DNA from 2 places in the Collinsella sp. CLA-ER-H8 genome. Region 1 is predicted to be linked to the other one. Evidence: riboswitches for the same ligand, from Rfam matches in the RefSeq annotation. Region 1 holds a riboswitch; the other holds the start of a gene.
The links. A riboswitch is a leader RNA that binds a small molecule or an ion and turns the genes downstream of it on or off. The one in region 1 is predicted to bind thiamine pyrophosphate.
Positions count from the first base shown of each region.

Region 2: another riboswitch for thiamine pyrophosphate. It lies ahead of thiC (phosphomethylpyrimidine synthase ThiC); the one in region 1 lies ahead of thiM (hydroxyethylthiazole kinase).

Region 1 is NZ_JBBNLU010000018.1:23,055-32,306, forward strand. It holds gene AAAX72_RS09120 (uracil-xanthine permease family protein) at 1-77, opposite strand, end outside; gene AAAX72_RS09125 (5-methyltetrahydropteroyltriglutamate--homocysteine S-methyltransferase) at 200-1,333, opposite strand; gene AAAX72_RS09130 (LysR family transcriptional regulator) at 1,489-2,385, opposite strand; gene AAAX72_RS09135 (HAD family hydrolase) at 2,396-3,304, opposite strand; TPP riboswitch at 3,398-3,508, shown strand; gene thiM (hydroxyethylthiazole kinase) at 3,560-4,399, shown strand; gene AAAX72_RS09145 (thiamine-binding protein) at 4,403-4,744, shown strand; gene AAAX72_RS09150 (thiamine phosphate synthase) at 4,741-5,436, shown strand; gene AAAX72_RS09155 (patatin family protein) at 5,538-6,407, opposite strand; gene AAAX72_RS09160 (EAL domain-containing protein) at 6,726-9,252, shown strand, end outside.
Region 2 is NZ_JBBNLU010000001.1:103,821-113,072, reverse strand. It holds gene AAAX72_RS00500 (inorganic phosphate transporter) at 1-617, opposite strand, end outside; gene AAAX72_RS00495 (hypothetical protein) at 868-1,206, shown strand; gene AAAX72_RS00490 (Bax inhibitor-1 family protein) at 1,286-1,981, shown strand; gene AAAX72_RS00485 (TIGR02452 family protein) at 2,121-3,260, shown strand; gene AAAX72_RS00480 (SGNH/GDSL hydrolase family protein) at 3,339-3,998, shown strand; gene thiD (bifunctional hydroxymethylpyrimidine kinase/phosphomethylpyrimidine kinase) at 4,332-5,162, opposite strand; gene thiC (phosphomethylpyrimidine synthase ThiC) at 5,341-6,675, opposite strand; TPP riboswitch at 6,668-6,783, opposite strand; gene AAAX72_RS00465 (hypothetical protein) at 6,847-7,368, shown strand; gene AAAX72_RS00460 (YaaA family protein) at 7,503-8,312, opposite strand; gene AAAX72_RS00455 (aminopeptidase) at 8,416-9,252, opposite strand, start outside.

The sequences.
Region 1 (9,252 bases):
AGGAACATGCGCGGGCGGCCAAGCGACGATGCATCGTAGATGGCATCGGTGACGGCGGGCGTCGAAGACTGGGACATGGATGTCCTTTCGAATGGAAGGGCGATCGGGCATATCGGATAACCTGCCCGAACGATACAATCCGAACCATTGTACGCGATACGCCATGCCTCGCACGCGCCGTCACCTGCGAACGTTACCGCTATTTCCAAACGCGCTCGGCAACGCGCTTGACCAGCGCGATCTTTGCCCATTGCTCGTCCTCGGTCAGCTTGTTGCCAATCTCGCAGCTGGCAAAGCCGCACTGAGGCGACAGATACAGGTTCTCGAGCGGCACGTACTTTGCGGCCTCACGGATGCGCTCGACGATAACATCCTCGTTCTCGAGCTCTGCCGCCTTGGTGGTTACCAAGCCCAGCACGACCTTCTTGCCCGGGGCAACGTACTTGAGCGGCTCAAAACCGCCGGCGCGCGGCGTATCGAACTCCAGGTAAAATGCATCGACATCCTCGTTTGCGAACAGGTACGGCGCGATGGGGTCATAGCCGCCCTCGAAGGCATAGGTGGAGTGGTAGTTGCCGCGGCACACATGCGTGTTGATGACCAGATCGTCGGGCTTGTCCGCGATGGCGGCATTGTTGAGCGCCACGCCCAGCTCGCTTACCTTTTGCAGGTCGACCGGGCTCATGCCGGTTTTGGCGACAAAATCGGTGTCGCAGTAGATGCCCCAGGTGCAGTCATCAAACTGGATGTTGCGGCAGCCTGCTGCGTACAGGTCGGCGATCACCGTGCGATAAGCGGCTGCGATGGCGTCGGCAAGTTCCTCATCGGTCTTATAGACAGCGCGCAGGCTCTCCTGCTGGCCGTCGCAGCGGTCGAGCGTGACTTCGGAGAACGTCTGGATCGGCGCCGGGATGGTCTGGCGTGCAACGTGGCCCTCGCCCTCGAGCGCTTTGACAAACTTAAAGTGCTCGACAAAGGGGTGGTTCTCGCCGCTGATGGGGCCGGTCACCACGGCGGTATCGGCCGTCGTCTCCTCATCATGGAACATATAACCCGTACGCGAGGTACGGCGCTCAATGCCATTGAGGCCCCACATAAAATCGAGGTGCCAGTAGCTGCGGCGGAACTCGCCATCGGTGATGACCTGTAGGCCGGCGGCCTTTTGCTTAGCCACCAAGTCGCGAATGGCCTCATCCTCGACGGCCTTAAGGCCGTCGTCATCGAGCGTACCCGCGACGTAGGCGGCACGGGCGTCCTTCACGGCCTGCGGACGAAGAAAGCTGCCGACGATATCGGCGCGAAACGGCGCGTTCGGTTGAATCGAAGTGCTCATAGATATCTCCCTTTGCATTGGTTGCTTTACCGAGACAGAGTATGAGCGCTTATATGGCCATCGTAAAATATACGTTTATAACAGTTTGATATAGATGCTTCCTATATCAGTCTGGACTGCCATAAAGAGACTTGAACCGTGCGGAGCACAGCAGCCTAGATATGCTGACGAATCGCGTCGATATAGGCTTGGCCGTAGCGCGTGAGCGTCGTGTTCTTGCGCGTAATGATGCCGATCTCCATGTACTCGTCCACATCGAGCGGAATCGAGATAATACCGGGGCCGTTAAGTTCATGGCTGATCACGCCCGAACACACCGTATAGCCGTTAAGGCCCATAGCCAGGTTGAACAGCGTCGCACGGTCGCGTACGCGGATATTCTTGCGGCGCTCAAACGTCGAGGTCAGTTCCTCGGAATAGTAGAACGAGTTGTAGCTGCCCTGCTCATAGGACAGGAACGGGTAGTCTTCCAAGTCCTCGAGCGTCACGCTGGAACGGCCAGCCAGCGGATGGTCTGCACAGACGAAGACATGCGGCGTGGCGCAGAAGAGTCCTTCGAACACGAGCTCGTTGGCCACCAGCATGCGCTCGATGACCTCGCGGTTATGCTCGGATAAGTACAGGATGCCCAGCTCGCTTTTCATATGCGCGACGTCCTCGATAATCTCGTGAGTCTGCTCCTCGCGCAGGGTAAAGTCGTAGCGCGCTGCATCGAACTCACGGATCACATCGACAAACGCATTAACGGCAAAGGAATAATGCTGGCAGCTCACACTAAAGTGCGGCACCTGCTCGGACGCGCCCTTATACTTGCCTTCGAGCAGATCGGCCTGGTCGAGCACCTGTCGAGCGTAGCCCAAGAAGGTCTCGCCCTCCTCGGACACAATGACGCCCTTGTTGGTGCGCTCAAAGATGTGCACACCCATCTCGTTTTCGAGATCGCGGATCGACGCGGTAATCGAAGGCTGCGACACAAAGAGTCGGCGCGAGGCCTCGGTGATGCTGCCGCATTCGGCAACTTTGACGACATATCTGAGCTGCTGGAGCTTCATGGCTGTCTCCTTAGCTGTTCGCGAGATTCGCGTCGGCCGCACCCTCCTGGCGCATAAACGGCGGCATCTCCCCCGTCGCGGCGCAGGCGGCAATCTGATGCAGGGCCCCGGCGACCGCATCATCTGCCGCAGCGCCAATATGCCAGCGCGCGGCAGCCGTGACGGCCTCGTTGGCATTGGCGACTGCAACGGAGTTGGGAACGGCATCGATCATGGGCAGATCGTTATCGGAATCGCCGAATACGGCCACCTCGTCGGGCGTCAGGCCCAAAGCGCGCGCCAACTCCAGCGCAGCGCAACCCTTGTCCCAACCAGCCGGAAGGATGTCGAACAGGCGCACTCGGTTGTTGGGAAACACGAGCGAGAGTTCTGGCACCTCAGCGGCAACGCGCTCGCGTAGCTCCGCGAGCTCCTCACGCGAACGGGCACTCCAAATATTCGCCTTGAACACCGGCGCGTCATCGACGACGGGACGGCACGGGGCCTCTTCGCCTTTGAGCCACGCGTTGCCGCCCGACTCCATGGCGCGACGAACGCGCTCGGGGTCGCTCGTCACACAATAGGCATCGTTGCCCCAAAAGTCATCGCCCAGACTATAGACCTTCAGATAGGTATCGTCGGTCTCTTGCTCCAGATAGTCGGCAAGACGCATGAGGGCACCGTTGTCGCTCGCACGGGAGGCAACAACCTCGCCGTCAACAAACATCACCTGGCCGTTACAGAACGCGCCAGTCGAAAAACACTCGGAACGATTTTTGAACATCCAGCCCATCGCGGACGGCTGACGACCCGAAACCGGGCCAAAGTGCAGGCCCGCCGCCTGCATGGCATGAATGCCCTCGATGGCGTAGTCGCTGGCTCCGTCATGCCCGGCTGGAATCAGCGTATCGTCCATATCGGTCAGCACAAGTTTAATCATAAGGCCCCCATTCGTATCGGTCCTACCTATTGTAACGACCTGCCAAAATAAACCTGTCCCTTTTTGGCAGGTGCGTTAGTATAGGGAACAACAGATTCGATGCGGGAGTGCCGGCGGTGCAAGCCACAAGGCTGAGAGGGCATAGGGCCCAATCCTTTGAACCTGTCAGTTAATGCTGGCGTAGGGAGCATGCCGCCTTTACAGGGGCGCTGTCTATGCACAGCGCCCCTTTTCTATGCCAAGGAGGCATGTGCAGTGATTGATTCGGAACAGCTTAAGCAACATATGGTCAAGGCCGTGGAGGAGATTCGCGCCACCAATCCGATGGCCGGCTCCATCACCAACACGGTGACGATCGACTTTGTCGCCAATGCGCAGCTCGCCGTGGGCGGTTCGGCCGCCATGGTCTATCTGCCCGACGAGGGCGAGGCGCTCGTTGCCGGCGGCGGCGCCATCTATCTCAACATGGGCACGCTCTTCCCCATCTACGAGCAAACGATTCCCCGCGCGGCCAAGGCGGCACACGACGCCGGCAAGCCCTGGGTGCTCGATCCGGTAGGCCTGGGCATCGGTAGCCTGCGCACCCAGTTGGTAAACGAGCTCAAGCAGTACAAGCCCGCCATCGTGCGCGGCAACGCCTCCGAGATCATCGCGCTCGCCGGCCTGTGGGGTCTTGAGGGCGAGGCGGCCGATCTGAGCCGCGTACGCGGTGTCGATACCACCGACACGGTCGACGCCGCCCGCGATGCCGCCGTGGCGCTCGCCCGCTACACCGGCGGCGCCGTAGTGGTCTCGGGCGAAGTCGACCTGATCACCGACGGCACGACCGTGGCCAAGTCCCACGGCGGCAGCCCGCTCATGTCCAAGATCACCGGCTGCGGCTGCTCGCAGGGCGGCGTGCTGGCCGTGTACGCCTGTGCCGCCGACCCGTTTACGGCAGCCGTCTGCGGCACCGCCGTCTACAACGTTGCCGGCACGCGCGCCGCCGCTGTCGCCGATGCCCCGGCAAGCTTTAAGGTCGCCTTTATCGACGAGCTCTACCGCGCAACCGCCCAGGACATTGCCGATAACCAACTCGAGCTCGAGGAGGCATAGGCCATGTCCGATCCCACAACCAATGCCGGCATGAACACGCTCGTCGCCGTGGCCATCGCCCCGTGCGGCACCGGCGATGAGCTCTCCGCCGAGGTCGCCGAGGTCGTGCGCGTCATACGCGAGAGCGGCCTTCCCAACCGCACCACCTCGATGTTTACCGAGATCGAAGGCGACTGGGACGAGGTCATGCAGGTCGTGCGCGACGCGACCTTTGTGTTGGCGAGCAAGGGCATCCGCACCGAAGTCGTGCTCAAAGCCGATATTCGTCCCGGATTTACCGACACCATGACCGGCAAGCTCGAGCGCATGGAAGCACAGATCAAGAAGCAGGAGGAAGCACGATGAGCATCCGCGACAACCTTGATATCTCGGCCTATCTAGTACTCGGCCCCGAAAACACGCTGGGACGCCCCGTGGGCGATGTGGTGGCCCAAGCGCTCGACGCAGGCTTTACCTGCATCCAGGTGCGCTCCAAGGTGGCAAGCGCCCGCGAGATCATTGCGCTGACCGGCGACGCCGCGCGGGCAATCGCACAGGCCGGCAAGACCGGTCAGGTCGCCTTGCTGATCGACGACCGCCTTGACTGCGTACTCGCCGCACGCGAGCAGGGTATTGCCGTCGACGGCGTGCACGTGGGCCAGAGCGATATTCCCGTCGAGGTCTGCCGCAAGCTTCTGGGCCCCGATGCCATCGTGGGCCTTTCGGCCCGTTGCGAAGAGATGCTCGAGTACGTCAAGACCGCCGACATGAGCCTGGTCGACTACCTGGGCATCGGCCCGCTCCACGAGACCGAGACCAAGCGCGACTGCGGACGCGCAGCCGATGGCTCCATCATCACCAAGAGCTTTGAGGACCTGGCCGCACTCCACGCGGCAAGCCCCGTGCCCATCGTGGTGGGCGGCGGCGTCAAGACGGCCGACCTGCCGCAGCTCAAGGCCACCGGCGTCGACGGCTTCTTTGTGGTGAGCGCTGTCTGCAGCGCCGATGACCCCCACGCCGCCGCCAAGGAGCTTGTCGACACCTGGCAGCAGGCATAAGTCTAGGCCGAGCAGCTGCTCCGCAGCCTCATATCTTCAATAACGGAAAGCGCATCCCAGTTTGGACGTCCATTCTGGGATGCGCTTTCCATATGCGGCCCTTACCCCGCCAGATACGCTTCCAACGCCGGCAAAGTCGCCTCCGCATCGCGACGACCGATCTGGTAGATGCGCTCGAGTTCATCGGGCTCGCGGCACAGCGACGGCACCTTCACCGATTCGCTCGGACGCACCACAAAGATATCGCCGGCGGCCTCACGACGTGCCAGGTCATCGAGCGTGGCATTGTAAACCTCATGCCGATGCTCAAGCGCTGCGACAAACTCCGGATAGTGACGGAACACGCGCCGCAGCATGGGCATCACGCTGTTGGGCTGCTTCACAAAGCCCGCCGGCTGCGTGAGTACCACGATATTGCGGTCATACCCCTGCGCAAACAGCCATGCACTGGGAATAGAATCAGCCACGCCACCATCCAGATACTTATGCCCGTCAATAGCAACGGGACGCGTCGCCACGGGAATCGCCGACGATGCCCGGATCCACTCGATATCCCGCTCGTCGCCATAGGGCAGGTCGTGGTAGACGGCCTTGCCCGTCTCGATATCGGTGCACACGCACGTAAACCGCATGGGACAGGCGCGATACGCCTCCAAGTCAATGGGATCGCGCTCGATGGGCACCTCGTGATAGGCAAAATCGGCATTGAACATGTCGCCGGTCCGCAGCCAGCTTGCTACACCCGCATAGCGCTTGTCGGCACAATAGGCCTTGTTATAGCGAATGGCGCGTCCGATCTGCCGCGATTTAAAGTTGTAGCCAAACGCCGCGCCCGCCGAGACACCCACCATATGGTCGCAGGTCAAACCGTGCTCCATCCAAACGTCGAGCACGCCCGCCGTATACATACCGCGGTAGCCGCCTCCCTCGAGCGCAAGCCCCACCGTGCGCGTCATATTTGGCTGTGTCATGCGACCATCTCCGTTCCTGCGTTTAAAACCGGGACAAGTATACCCGTCAACATATACCGCCCCAGTCGCATTTTTCATGCGCACCCAGGCGTTGCGGTTTGGCGAATAATAGCCGCCCGTAGCATGTACACCCATATATAATTCTGCACTGTTGTTTATACTACTCAGCAGTTATCAACAGCGAACATTAGCCGGTAAATTAACCCAACAACGCAGCAAGGCGGGGGCCTGGATACACGCAAAGCGCCGAACAACAACGCGTGTGCACAACGAGCTCGCCCGACGCAATTCGCCCGACCTCAGAAAGCCGCTTACGACATGGATACTGTCAGCAATTACACCGAAACGCTCGAAAAGACCGTCCGCGACCTTCTCAAGCGTCAGGATGATCTGATTAGGACCGCCTTTACCGACCAGCTTACCGGACTTGGCAACCGCGGCGGCTTTGCCCGTTCCCTCGAGGAGCTCTGGGAGCAGGACACCCCCGTTACCATGGCGTTCATCGATATCGACAATCTCAAGCACTGCAACGACGTCTTTGGGCATGACGAGGGCAACCGCTATATCTTGCAGGTAAGCCTCTATCTCAAACTGTATATGAAAGTGGACGAGGCGGCGTTTCGCATAGGCGGCGACGAGTTTGCCATCCTATCTACGATTGCGACCGAAGACGACCTCGCCGAACGTCTGGAACACTGCCGAACGATCCTGCTCAAAAACAACGATTCCGAGATGCCCCACTCGTTTAGCTACGGAGTGGCACACGCCGACCCCGCCCTGGGCGAAGCCCCCAATCGCATGACACTCGATGCCGACCATCGCATGTACGACTACAAGCTACGTCATGCCGTGTACCTCGATCGACGCAATATCACGCAAGTCCACGCCGACGACTTCGAAATAAGCGACCGCGTTTTCGACGCCTTTTCGATGCTCAACGAAGGTCGTTATTTCTTTATCGAGAACTTGGACAAACATCGCACCCTTTGGTCACAAGGTGCCTTGCGCGATCTTGGCCTTCCCTCGGAGCACATAGACAACTGCCGCGATTACTGGAAAACGCGCGTCCATCCCGATGACCTTGAGGCTTTTACCGACGACATCGACCAAGTCTATAACGGCTCCAAACACCATCGAGTCATGCAGTATCGTGTGCGCAACGCCGTCGGCGACTACGTCCTTTGCCGTGCTCGCGGGTTTCGTATCGACGGCGACGGAAATGCCCCCTCGCTCTATGTCGGCGAGCTCGTCAACCACTCACTTGCCGAAACCGTCGACGCCGCTACGGGCCTCGGAACGCAGCGCATGCTGGTCAACGCTATCGATACCTGCCGCCTTGACCGTTGCAAGACAGGGCTCATAGCGGTGCGCGTTCGTGGCACGACAAAGCTCAACGAGCTCTACGGGGCCGAGGCTGTCGACAACATGCTTGCCGAATACGCGGGCCGCATGCTGTCGATCACCCGCGGCAGGAGCCGGGTCTACCGTTCACGAAGCGTCCAGTTTGTCGTGCTCAGCAACGATTTGGACCACGAGGCATTCGAGCAACTGACCCGCCACCTTAAAGAGGCCGTTTTCGCTCCTGTGCAAATCGCGGGCGACACCATTACTCCCGTCTGTCTTGTCGTCCCGGCATTTTACGAGCACTTAACCCATCAGGCGACCGCCGTTTTAGGCGAACTCGATCGTCGCCTTCGCACAGCCGGCGGGCTTGTCCCCAACGACAGCCTCCCTATACCCGAGGTCGAACGCAAAAGCGCAATCGCCGAACGCATCGATATGCTCACCGGTCTCTACCGACCCAGCGAGTTTATGCGGCGCGCCAACGCTTTTCTCGAGGCAAGGCACGACGGCGCTTGGTGCATCGCCACGGTCGACATGGGCCACATGCGCCTGTTTAACGAATGGTATGGACAGGCCGAAGGCGACCGCCTGCTTGCCGATGTGGGCACGGTCCTCAAGGACATCGAGAATGCCGACATGGGCGTCGCAGGGTACTGGGGCCAAGATGACTTTTGCGCACTCATCCCCTTTAAGCACATCACCGTCCATCAAATCTACAACCGCGTTCGCGAGGCAGTAGCCAGGCATGATGGCGGCGTAGGTTTTTGGCCGTCCATGGGCGTCTACCCCATCGATTCCAATGAGGAGATCACCATCGATGCGCAGGCAAAGGCCATGTTTACCAATCGGCGCGCAAAAAACGACTTTAAGGAGCGCATTGCCATTTTTTGCCCCGAGGAGTACAAGCGCGAAATCGTGTTCAACCGCACGCTGACCGAATTCCAGTACGCGCTGTCAAATGGTCGCATCACGTACTATCTTCAGCCCCAGGTCGATATGGAAACCGGCGAGATTATTGGCGCCGAAGCACTCACCCGCTGGATTGACAAGGACGGCTCTCTCATTTCGCCCGCAACGTTTATCCCCGCACTCGAGGAAAGCGGCTTTGTAGTGACGCTCGACAAATATGTTTGGCAGGGCGTCGCCATGTGGCTCCGCGAGCGCCTCAATCGAGGACTTCGCGTGGTTCCGATTTCCCTCAATGTGTCGCGCGTAGACATTCTTGCCTGCGATGTCGCCGAGCATATGGGGTCGCTCGCCGCCCAGTACAACCTGCCGCCCGAACTCATGCACATCGAGATCACCGAGACCGCCTATACCGGAGAGTCCGAGGCCGTGGATAAGCTGACCGCGGATCTGCACACCCGTGGCTTCTCGACCTACATGGACGATTTTGGCACCGGCCAGTCCACGCTCGCGATGCTCAAGAACGTCAACGTCGACGTCATCAAGCTCGACCGCACCTTTGTGCCCACCGACCGCGATCAAGGCCGCAGCGCGC
Region 2 (9,252 bases), on a different contig from region 1:
TGCGCGCCGTGCATAAAGCTCATGGCCGCAGCGCTCGCGATCTGAGCGTATTTAAAGAAGACATTGGCACGTCGCCTGTTGGCGGCGGCGAAAAGAATCGAGACGAGCTTGCACAGGACCCAGCCCATGACAAAGCCCAAGCCGATGGAGAGCGCCAGACCGTAGATAACCTTCATCCACTCGTGGACGTTGACGCTGCTCGCGCCGCCGAGGGCGATAGCGGCACCGGTCAGGCCGGCGATGAGGCTGTGGCTTTGCGAAGTGGGGATGCCAAAACGCGACGCTGTGGCGCCGTAGACGACGATGGAGAACAGCGCCGCGCATAGGCAGGCGAGCGCCATGGTGCTATTTCCGCCAAAGTCGACGATATGTGAGATGGTGTTGGCGACGCTCGCGTTAAAGTGCGTCATGATGAGTACGCCGAGGAAGTTGAATGCGGCGCTCATGAGAATGGCGGCACGGGCGGGCATGCAACGCGTAGTGACGCAGGTCGCGATGGCGTTGGGCGCGTCGGTCCATCCATTGACGAAGATGGCGCCCAACGCGAGGATCACGGTGACGGCAAGGACTGGGTTCGACACAATTTGGCCGAGGAAGGTTGAGAACGTTACGTCCATATATGGGCTTTCTCGAAGTTTGCAGGCACGTTACAAAAACATGATAAATCGTATCACCTCCTGCGGGTCTCTTTACCGAGTTCTGATGGGAGAAGTGAACTTTTTGGCACTAAAATTGAATATTTGCCCTGTTGACCGCGGGTGTTCTTTTTGCTAACACGCCATGCGGACACGTGTGATTACTACGACACTCCAAAACCACAGTCTGTTCGCTTTACAACATACAAACATGCGTTCGATAATAGGAGGCATGGAATATCGACAGACAGACGGCAAAACTCGGCGCGTACACAAGCAGTATGTGGACGTCGTGGCTCGCATCCTCGCGGGCGGACAGGTTGTGCCGGTTACCGTCTGCTGGGTTGACGGTCGCTGCTTTACGATTGACGAGATTGTCTCGTCTACCGGTTTTGGCCTGACGGTTCACGGCATTCGTACGGCGACTTATAAGGTTCGTTTTGGTGGACATGCGACCGAACTGTATCTGGAAGAACAGGCACGCGAGCGACCGGATGGCTCGCAGGCACACGTGATGCGTTGGTGGGTCTGGGCCTTTGATCGCACGCTCGAGGGCGAGCGCCGTAGGTAAGGACGTACGGCATTCGGGTACAATGACAGGAATCTTGTCACCTACGGTGCCGTCGCGGCGCTTTGTGAAAGGACGAAGTATGAACGATATCCAGGGCTATCAGAACGGCCTCATCGAGACCGGCGCAAGCCGCGCCAAGGAGATGTCGCCGCGCGCGTACAACCTTGTCATGTCTGCCCTGATCTTTTTGGGCTTTTGCGCCATGGGCGCCGGCGCCTATTTTACGAGCACCATGTCGTTTGCGCGCATGATGATGAGCGGCGCCGCTTTGCCGCTGGTCTTTGGCTCATTTATTTTGACCATCGTCGGCATGGTCATGATGTCGGCTGCTGCCAGCAAACAGTCCGTGGGCCTGTCACTCGTGGGCTACGTGGTCTTTGCGAGCACCTTTGGTCTGACGGCGTCGTTTGGTCTTGCAAACTACGACCTGCCTACCATTAACACCGCCTTTATCGCCACGGCCGCCATCACCTTTGTCTTTGGTGCGCTGGGCGTGACCTTCCCCAAGTTCTTCCAGCGTGTGTATGGCATTGGTTTTGGCATCCTGCTTGCCACGATTCTGGTCGAGATCGTGCTGATGTTCATGGGCGTTTCGCAGTCCATCACCGACCTGATCGTGATTGTGGTGTTCGCCGGCTTCATCGGCTACGACACCTATGTGGCAACGACGGTGCCGCCCACGCTGCCCAACGCCGTACTTATGGCATCCAACCTGTTCGTGGATATTATCAACGTGTTCCTGCGCATTCTGAACATCCTCGGCCGTCGCGATTAAAGCGCGGCATTGCGATGCTTCCTGCCGGACACGGTAAAACGATGCGAAAGGCGGTCCTTCGGGACCGTCTTTATGTGTGCGGCGGGGTATCATGGATGGGAAAAGCCGATAGCGGCAGCGACAGGAAAGGTGGCCATGTATGGCAGACGTCGACAGCAGGAACCGTAACCGCAGGTCCAACCGAGCGGGTCAGCCCAATCCCAAGCGTGAGGCACGTGCCAAGGCCGCCGAGTGCCATGTGACGGCTGTGTCCGAGGCCTGTGCCAAGGACATCGAGCGTTCGCTTGCCGGCGTGCGCGAGTTCGATGGTATGCCTGCCGGTTTTGTCGCGGCGATGAAGACCAGGGTCCAGAAGGCAGCGGCTGCTGAGGAGCAAGCCGCCGAGGACGTCGAGGCTGCCGAGGTCGAGGCTACTGAGGCTGCTGAGGTCGAGGCTGCGGTCGATGCCGAGGTGGCGCCCGAGCCCGTCGAGGAGGCCACCGAAGCCGAGCCCGCGCCTGCCGCCGAGGAGCCCGCTCCGGTCCTGCCCGAGGTCACCGTGCTCGACGCCTCTGCCACGCAGGCCATTCTGGATAACGGTCGAGGCTACGCGCAGTTCTGCGACATGGCTGTGCTTGCCTTTGCCTCGTTCACCAATCCGGGCGGTGGCTACATCCAGGGCTATCTGGGCCAGGAGGCCACGCTGTGCGCCGATTCGTACCTGTACAATGTCCTTGATAAGCAGCGTAAATGGTACGGCGAGAACCGTCGCCGCAACATCAACTGTGAGCTGTACCGCAACCGTGCGCTGGTGGTGCCCGCGGTGCGCTTCGACCGCAAGCATGTGCACGCCTATGCCGACGTAATCGTCGCCGCTGCACCCAACGCCAAGCGTGCTCGCCAGGAGTACCGCGTGAGCGACGATGCCTTGCTTGACGCCCTGCGCGACCGCATTCGCTTTGTGCTTGCTATCTGCGATGAGCTGGGCCGCGAGAAGCTCGTACTGGGTGCTTGGGGCTGCGAGAACAACGGCTTTGACGCCGAGGCCGTGGCCGAGCTCTTCCGCAAGGAGCTCGCATCGGGCGACTTCAAGGTCAAGCAGGTCTTCTTTGCCGTGCCCTCTACGCGCTGGGACGAGGATTTTGCCAAGTTCGAGCACGTGCTGGCAAACTTCCCCGAGCGCAACGAGGAGTCCTATGCCCAGGTTGCCGCCCGCGCCGCAGCCGCTCGTGCCGCCGAGCAGGCCCAGGCAGCAGCCGAGGACGATGAGGACGAGGACGACTGGCGCAAGTACCTGTAAGCGGTGCGCGCGATGTGATATGCCAAGCCGACGGGAGGGATTGCTCCCGTCGGCTTTTTACGGAATGGGGAACTCAAGATGAAAAACGTTCTGTGCTTTGGTGACAGCAACACCTATGGCTATGATCCGGCGGGTATGCGCGACGGCACCGCAGTGCGCTATGCGCAGGATGTGCGCTGGTGCGGTGTGGTGCAGCGTGACCTGGGTGAGGGTTGGCATGTGATTGAGGAAGGCCTAAATGGTCGCACGACGGTGCGCGACGATATGTGCCATCTGGACACCAACCTCAACGGCATTCGCGCGCTGCCGATGCTGCTCGAAGCCCATAAGCCGCTGGACGCGATCGTGATTATGCTGGGCACCAACGACTGCAAGACGGTCTTTGGCGTGACAGCCTCCGATATCGCCCGTGGCGCCATGGCACTGATTCGCGCCGTCCGCGCGTTTGCCTGGACCGATGCCGCGCCCTGCCCACGGATTCTGCTGATGGCGCCTATCAAGATTAAGCCGCAGATCGCCGACGTATATATGACCGATTTTGACGAGCATTCCGTAGAAGCCTCGGAACATTTTGGTGAGTACTACGCGCATGTGGCTGAGCAGTTTGGCTGCGACTTTTTGAATGCCGCCGACTTTGCCGAGCCGGGCGATATCGATTATCTGCACATGATGCCCGAAGGCCACGAGAGCTTGGGACATGCCGTGGCAGCCAAGCTCCAAGAGATGCTCGGTGAGTAGCGCAGCCCCAAACCAGTACAAAAGTTTCCCTTGCGGCGGCTTGTTTCGTTGGTTTGTCTCGATCTGTAACAGCTGTAAGGCCGAAAACGGGCTAGATGTTACAGATTGAGATTATTCAGGTTGATATCGGTCGTTTGTCTCGATCTGTAACATCTAGGGTCGATTTTGCCGATCTACTGTTACAGATCGAGATTATCTTCTCGGCAGAATTTGAATGTCTCAATCTGTAACAGGTGGGCCGAAAAATGGACTCTAACTGTTACGGATCGAGATGTCTGTGGGAACCACCGCAAAGGTGTCTGTCCCCTTTGCGGTGGTTTTGGACTGCGAATCTTAGTACTGCCACATGTGGTTGACGGGGCCGGAGCCTTTGCCCATGTCAAAGCCGGCGGCGAGAGCGCCCGTTAGGTAGGCCTTGCCGGCATTGATGGCGTCGGCAAGATCCATGCCCTGCGCCAGCGCACAGGCGATGGCGGACGAGAGCGTGCAGCCGGTGCCATGCGTGTTACCGGTCTCGATGCGCTTATGGCGGAACCACGTGGTGAGCGGATCGCCCAGGTGGTTGCCCTCGTCATCGAGCGGCGCGGGCTCTGCTAGCACATCGTTGGCCTCGTTGACAAAATGCCCGCCCTTAACGAGGGACGCGCAGCCAAAGCGGCGGGTGAGGAGCATGGCAGCGTTTTGCTGCGTGCGCTCGGAATCGACCTCGTAGTCGAGCAGCGCCATGGCCTCGGGAATGTTGGGCGTGATGACGGTCGCCAACGGGAACAGGCGACGTGTGAGCGCCTCGGCGGCATCCTCGGCAATGAGGCGAGCGCCCGAAGTGGCGACCATGACGGGATCGACGACGATATTTTGTGCGTCCCAGGCACTCAGGCGGTCGGCGATAACCTCGATAATCTCAGCAGAGGAAACCATGCCGATCTTGACGGCGCTGGGTCGGATATCGTCAAAGACGGCATCGATCTGCGCCGCGACAATATCCGGGGAGACATTCTGCACGGCGGTGACACCGAGCGTGTTTTGTGCGGTGATGGCCGTGATGGCTGTTTCGGCATACAGACGGTGCGCCGTGATGGTCTTGATGTCTGCCTGAATGCCGGCGCCACCGCTGGAATCGGATCCTGCGATGGATAGAACGGCTGGTACCTTACTGTGATCCATGTTCGCTCCCTTGTCCGGTCGGATTCAAATGGGTCTTTTACCCCGCATTATAAAGATGCCCGGGCCGGCGATATGCCGAACCCGGGCGCGAGATGCAATTTTTACGCAAATGCAGGCAAATGTTCACATGTCAACAATTGACGAACACCTTGTGGCCGTTTGTGGCTCCGGTGACGAGTTAGTCCTCCATGCCGAGGTCGATCGTGGTGCCCTCGAAGATCTTGTTGACGGTGCGGACGGCGCACATCTTGCCACACATGGTGCAAGTGCCCTCGGTGGCGGCGGGGGACTCCTCGTAGCGCTTCTTGCCCGTAACCGGGTCGAGCGCGCACTCCCACATGGCGTCCCAGTCAAGCTTGCGGCGTGCCTGGCCCATCTTGTCGTCCATGTCGCGGGCGTGGGGCACCTTTTTGGCGATGTCGGCGGCGTGTGCGGCGATCTTGGTGGCCATGAGGCCGTCGAGCACATCCTGGGCGTTGGGCAGGCATAGGTGCTCTGCCGGTGTCACGTAGCACAGGAAGTCGGCACCGGAGCTGGCGGAGATGGCGCCGCCGATGGCAGCGGTGATGTGGTCGTAGCCAACGCCGATATCGGTCACCAGCGGCCCGAGCACATAGAACGGGGCGTTGTGGCACAGGCGCTTCTGCAGTTTCATATTGGCAGCGATCTCGTCGAGCGCCATGTGACCCGGGCCCTCGACCATGACTTGGACGCCGGCGGCCCAAGCGCGCTTGCATAACTTGCCGAGCTCAATCATCTCGGCAGTCTCGGTGGCGTCGTTGGAGTCGTAGAGGCAGCCCGGGCGGCAGGAGTCGCCGAGCGAAATCGTCACGTCGTACTCGTGGCAAATCTCGAGCAACTCGTCGTAGAACTCATAGAACGGGTTCTCGTTACCGGTGACCTCCATCCAGCCAAACAACAGTGAGCCGCCACGGCTCACGATGTTCATCAGGCGGCCGGTCTCCTTAAAGGTCTTGGTGACCGACTTGTTTATGCCGCAGTGGATGGTCATAAAGTCCACGCCGTCCTCGGCATGCGCGCGCACGACTTCGAACAGGTCGTTCTTGGTGAGCTTGACCAGCGGCTTTTCCATGTAGCCGATGGCGTCGTACATGGGGACGGTGCCTACCATGAGCGGTGTCTCGTCGATGAGCTGCTGGCGGAACTGGCGCGTCTTGCCCGAGTTGGAGAGGTCCATGATGGCGTCGGCGCCAAAGTCCTCGGCGATCTTGACCTTCTTCCACTCTTCGGCGGCATCGGCCTTATCGCCCGAGATGCCCAAGTTGACGTTGACCTTGGTGGACAGGCCCTCACCGACGCCAAAGGCGCGCATGCCCTTTTTGATGTGCACGATGTTGGCGGGAATGGCGATGCGGCCGTCGGCCACGCGCTCGCGGATGTACTCGGGGTCGCGATGCTCGCGCTCGGCGACTTCCTTCATCTGCGGTGTGATCTGCCCGGCGCGGGCGAAGTCGATTTGCGTGACGAGCTTGGGCTCGGTCTGTGTGCTCATTGGCACGGCTCCCTTCGTTGGCATTACCCATATCAGGTTTGCGGGTCAGGGCGGGCGCGCCCAGTCTCAGCCTGCCGTCTTGTCCTGCAAGCTCCCCGTTTATGTGGTGGGCTCAAGTATAGCCTGAATGGGTACGATTGGGCCAACGAGCGTGCCTGTGGGGAGGCGAACATGGAAGACAAGCATCTATATCGAGAGACGCAATGGGATGTATCGGCCGAGGAAAGCCGTGCGCACCATGGCCTTGTCGCGATTGGCTTTGCGGTGCTTGCCGTGCTGGTGATTGCCTTTTGTATTTGGACGTTTGGCGGTCGCGGCGGCGCTGCCTGGGAGTTTGAGGCCGACGAGGGCCTGCCGATTATGACGGTGAGGAGTACTGGCGGTAATGCCAATACGCTCGCCGTTCCGGGCGATTATTGGTACCCGTGCGATGAGTTTGTGCAGTTGCAGCTGAGTGGTGGGTCTATTCCTGGTGAGGAAATCGAACGCGTGACGTATGATGCGACGTTCAAAACGTTGACGGTGAAGCTCAAAGATCAAGGGGATGTGCCCACGACGATGGATATCGCGCTGACGGAATGGCGCCTGGAGCCCCCGTCGGGTGTTGCGGTGTCCGAGGTCGAGCACGTCAAGATTGTCTATCAGGACGGTTCGACAAACGGGATTGCAAAGGCCGACGGTCTAGCTGAATAGGTGTCGAGCCTAGCAGCCAATTCATAAAAGTTGCGGTGGAATAGTTCCTGATTGTGCGAAAAAGGCTCAAATAGGAATTATTCCACCGCAAGTTATATAGAGAAGGCTGAGCGGGTCAGTGTTGGGTGCCGGCTCTAGAGCATCTGTTCGTTGATGAACACGAGGGTGCCTAGGTATGAGAGCTCGGGGACGTGGCGATAGCCGATGTTGAATGCGGTAAGTTCGCTTGCATCCTCGAGCTTGTTTTCTGCCATCCACCGCACCATGGAGCCGCGCGCCTTTTTGCTGGCGGTCGACCGTTGGATGGGCTTCCCGTTGCGGATACCCTCGCCAAAGAGGCACGTGACGGCTGTGGCGTCGCCCGCGAGGTGGGGCAGAACGGCTTTGGCATACTCTACGCTGGCGAGGTTGACGATCGTGGTGTTTGAACCTGCCGGGGCGATAACCCGCGCGAGCTTGTCGCTCCAAAACGCGTAGAGGTCTCGGGCATCGTCAACGGCGAGCTTCGCACCCATCTCCAGCCGATACGGTTCGACGGCATGAAAGGGGCGTACGCATCCGTAAAGGCCCGAGAGGATCCACAGATGGTCTTGCAGCCATGCGAGCTGCGCGGCATCCATCACCTCGGGTGCCATGCTCTGGTATTGAATGCCGTGATAGGACATGACGGCGGGGGAGGTATTGCGGGCGATATCGGGATTGTCGAGGTCGCCGTTTTCCAAGATGGGCTCGAACTCATGCAGGGTGTTGAGGCAAGGCCCCAGCAGTTTGTCACTCACGTTCCATAGCGCCTGCAGGCCGCCGCTGCCTTCATTTCGCTCAATATCTAGCAACGCGCGATGCAGTCGAGCCGTCTCGCGCGCAAAGGGCGGAATGCCCAGGACTTCAAAAGCATCTTGGGCCGAGCGCATCTGCTTGGCGGGCGAAATGATGACCTGCAGCATGGACTCTCCTCTGTCAAAAAGGAAGTTGCGGTGGAATACGGTCTGTTTTGGCCGTTTATAGGCCAGTTTAGTCCGTATTTCACCGCAAGTTATGAAGGGCTGGTTAGGCGCGCTCGAGGAAGGCCTTGTAGCCGCGGTAGGCCTCGTAGATATCGGCCTTGTTGGCGACCTCCCATAGGGCGTGCATGGACAGAACGGCAACGCCGGAGTCGATGACATTCATGCCGTACTTGGCCATGATGTAGGCGATGGTGCCGCCGCCACCTGCGTTGACGCGGCCGAGCTCACAGGTCTGGAAATCCACGCCTGCCTTGTCCATGATGTCGCGGACGAGGGCCACATACTCGGCATCGGCGTCGTTGGAGCCGCCCTTGCCGCGGCTGCCCGTGTACTTGTTAAAGCACAGGCCGCGACCCATAAAGGCGGCGTTCTTGGTCTCGAACTTGGCGGCATAGCCCGGGTCGAAGCCGGCGGACACGTCAGAGGAGAGCATGCGGCTGCGGGCGAGCGCGCGGCGCAGGGCCAGCGGGCTACCCTCGCCGGCGAGCGTCATGATCTCGGCGACGGTGTTCTCGAAGAAGCGGCTCGTCATGCCGGTGGCACCCACGGAACCGATCTCCTCTTTGTCGACGATGAGCGTGATGCTCGTGCGCTCCACGTTGGTGACGTTGATCTGGGCGAGCATAGAGGGGTAGGCGCAGACGCGGTCGTCGTGGCCATAGCCCAAGATCATGGAGCGGTCGAGGCCCATGTCGCGGGCGGGGCCGGCGGGCACGACCTCGATCTCGGCGGAGAGGAAGTCCTCCTCCTCGACGCCGTACTGCTCTTTGAGGATGTCCAAGAACATCTGCTTGACGGGCTCCTTGGGAGCGTCCTTGTCGTCCTCATCGAACTTGACGGGGCGGCCGCCCACGATCACGTCGAGGATCTCGGCGTCGAC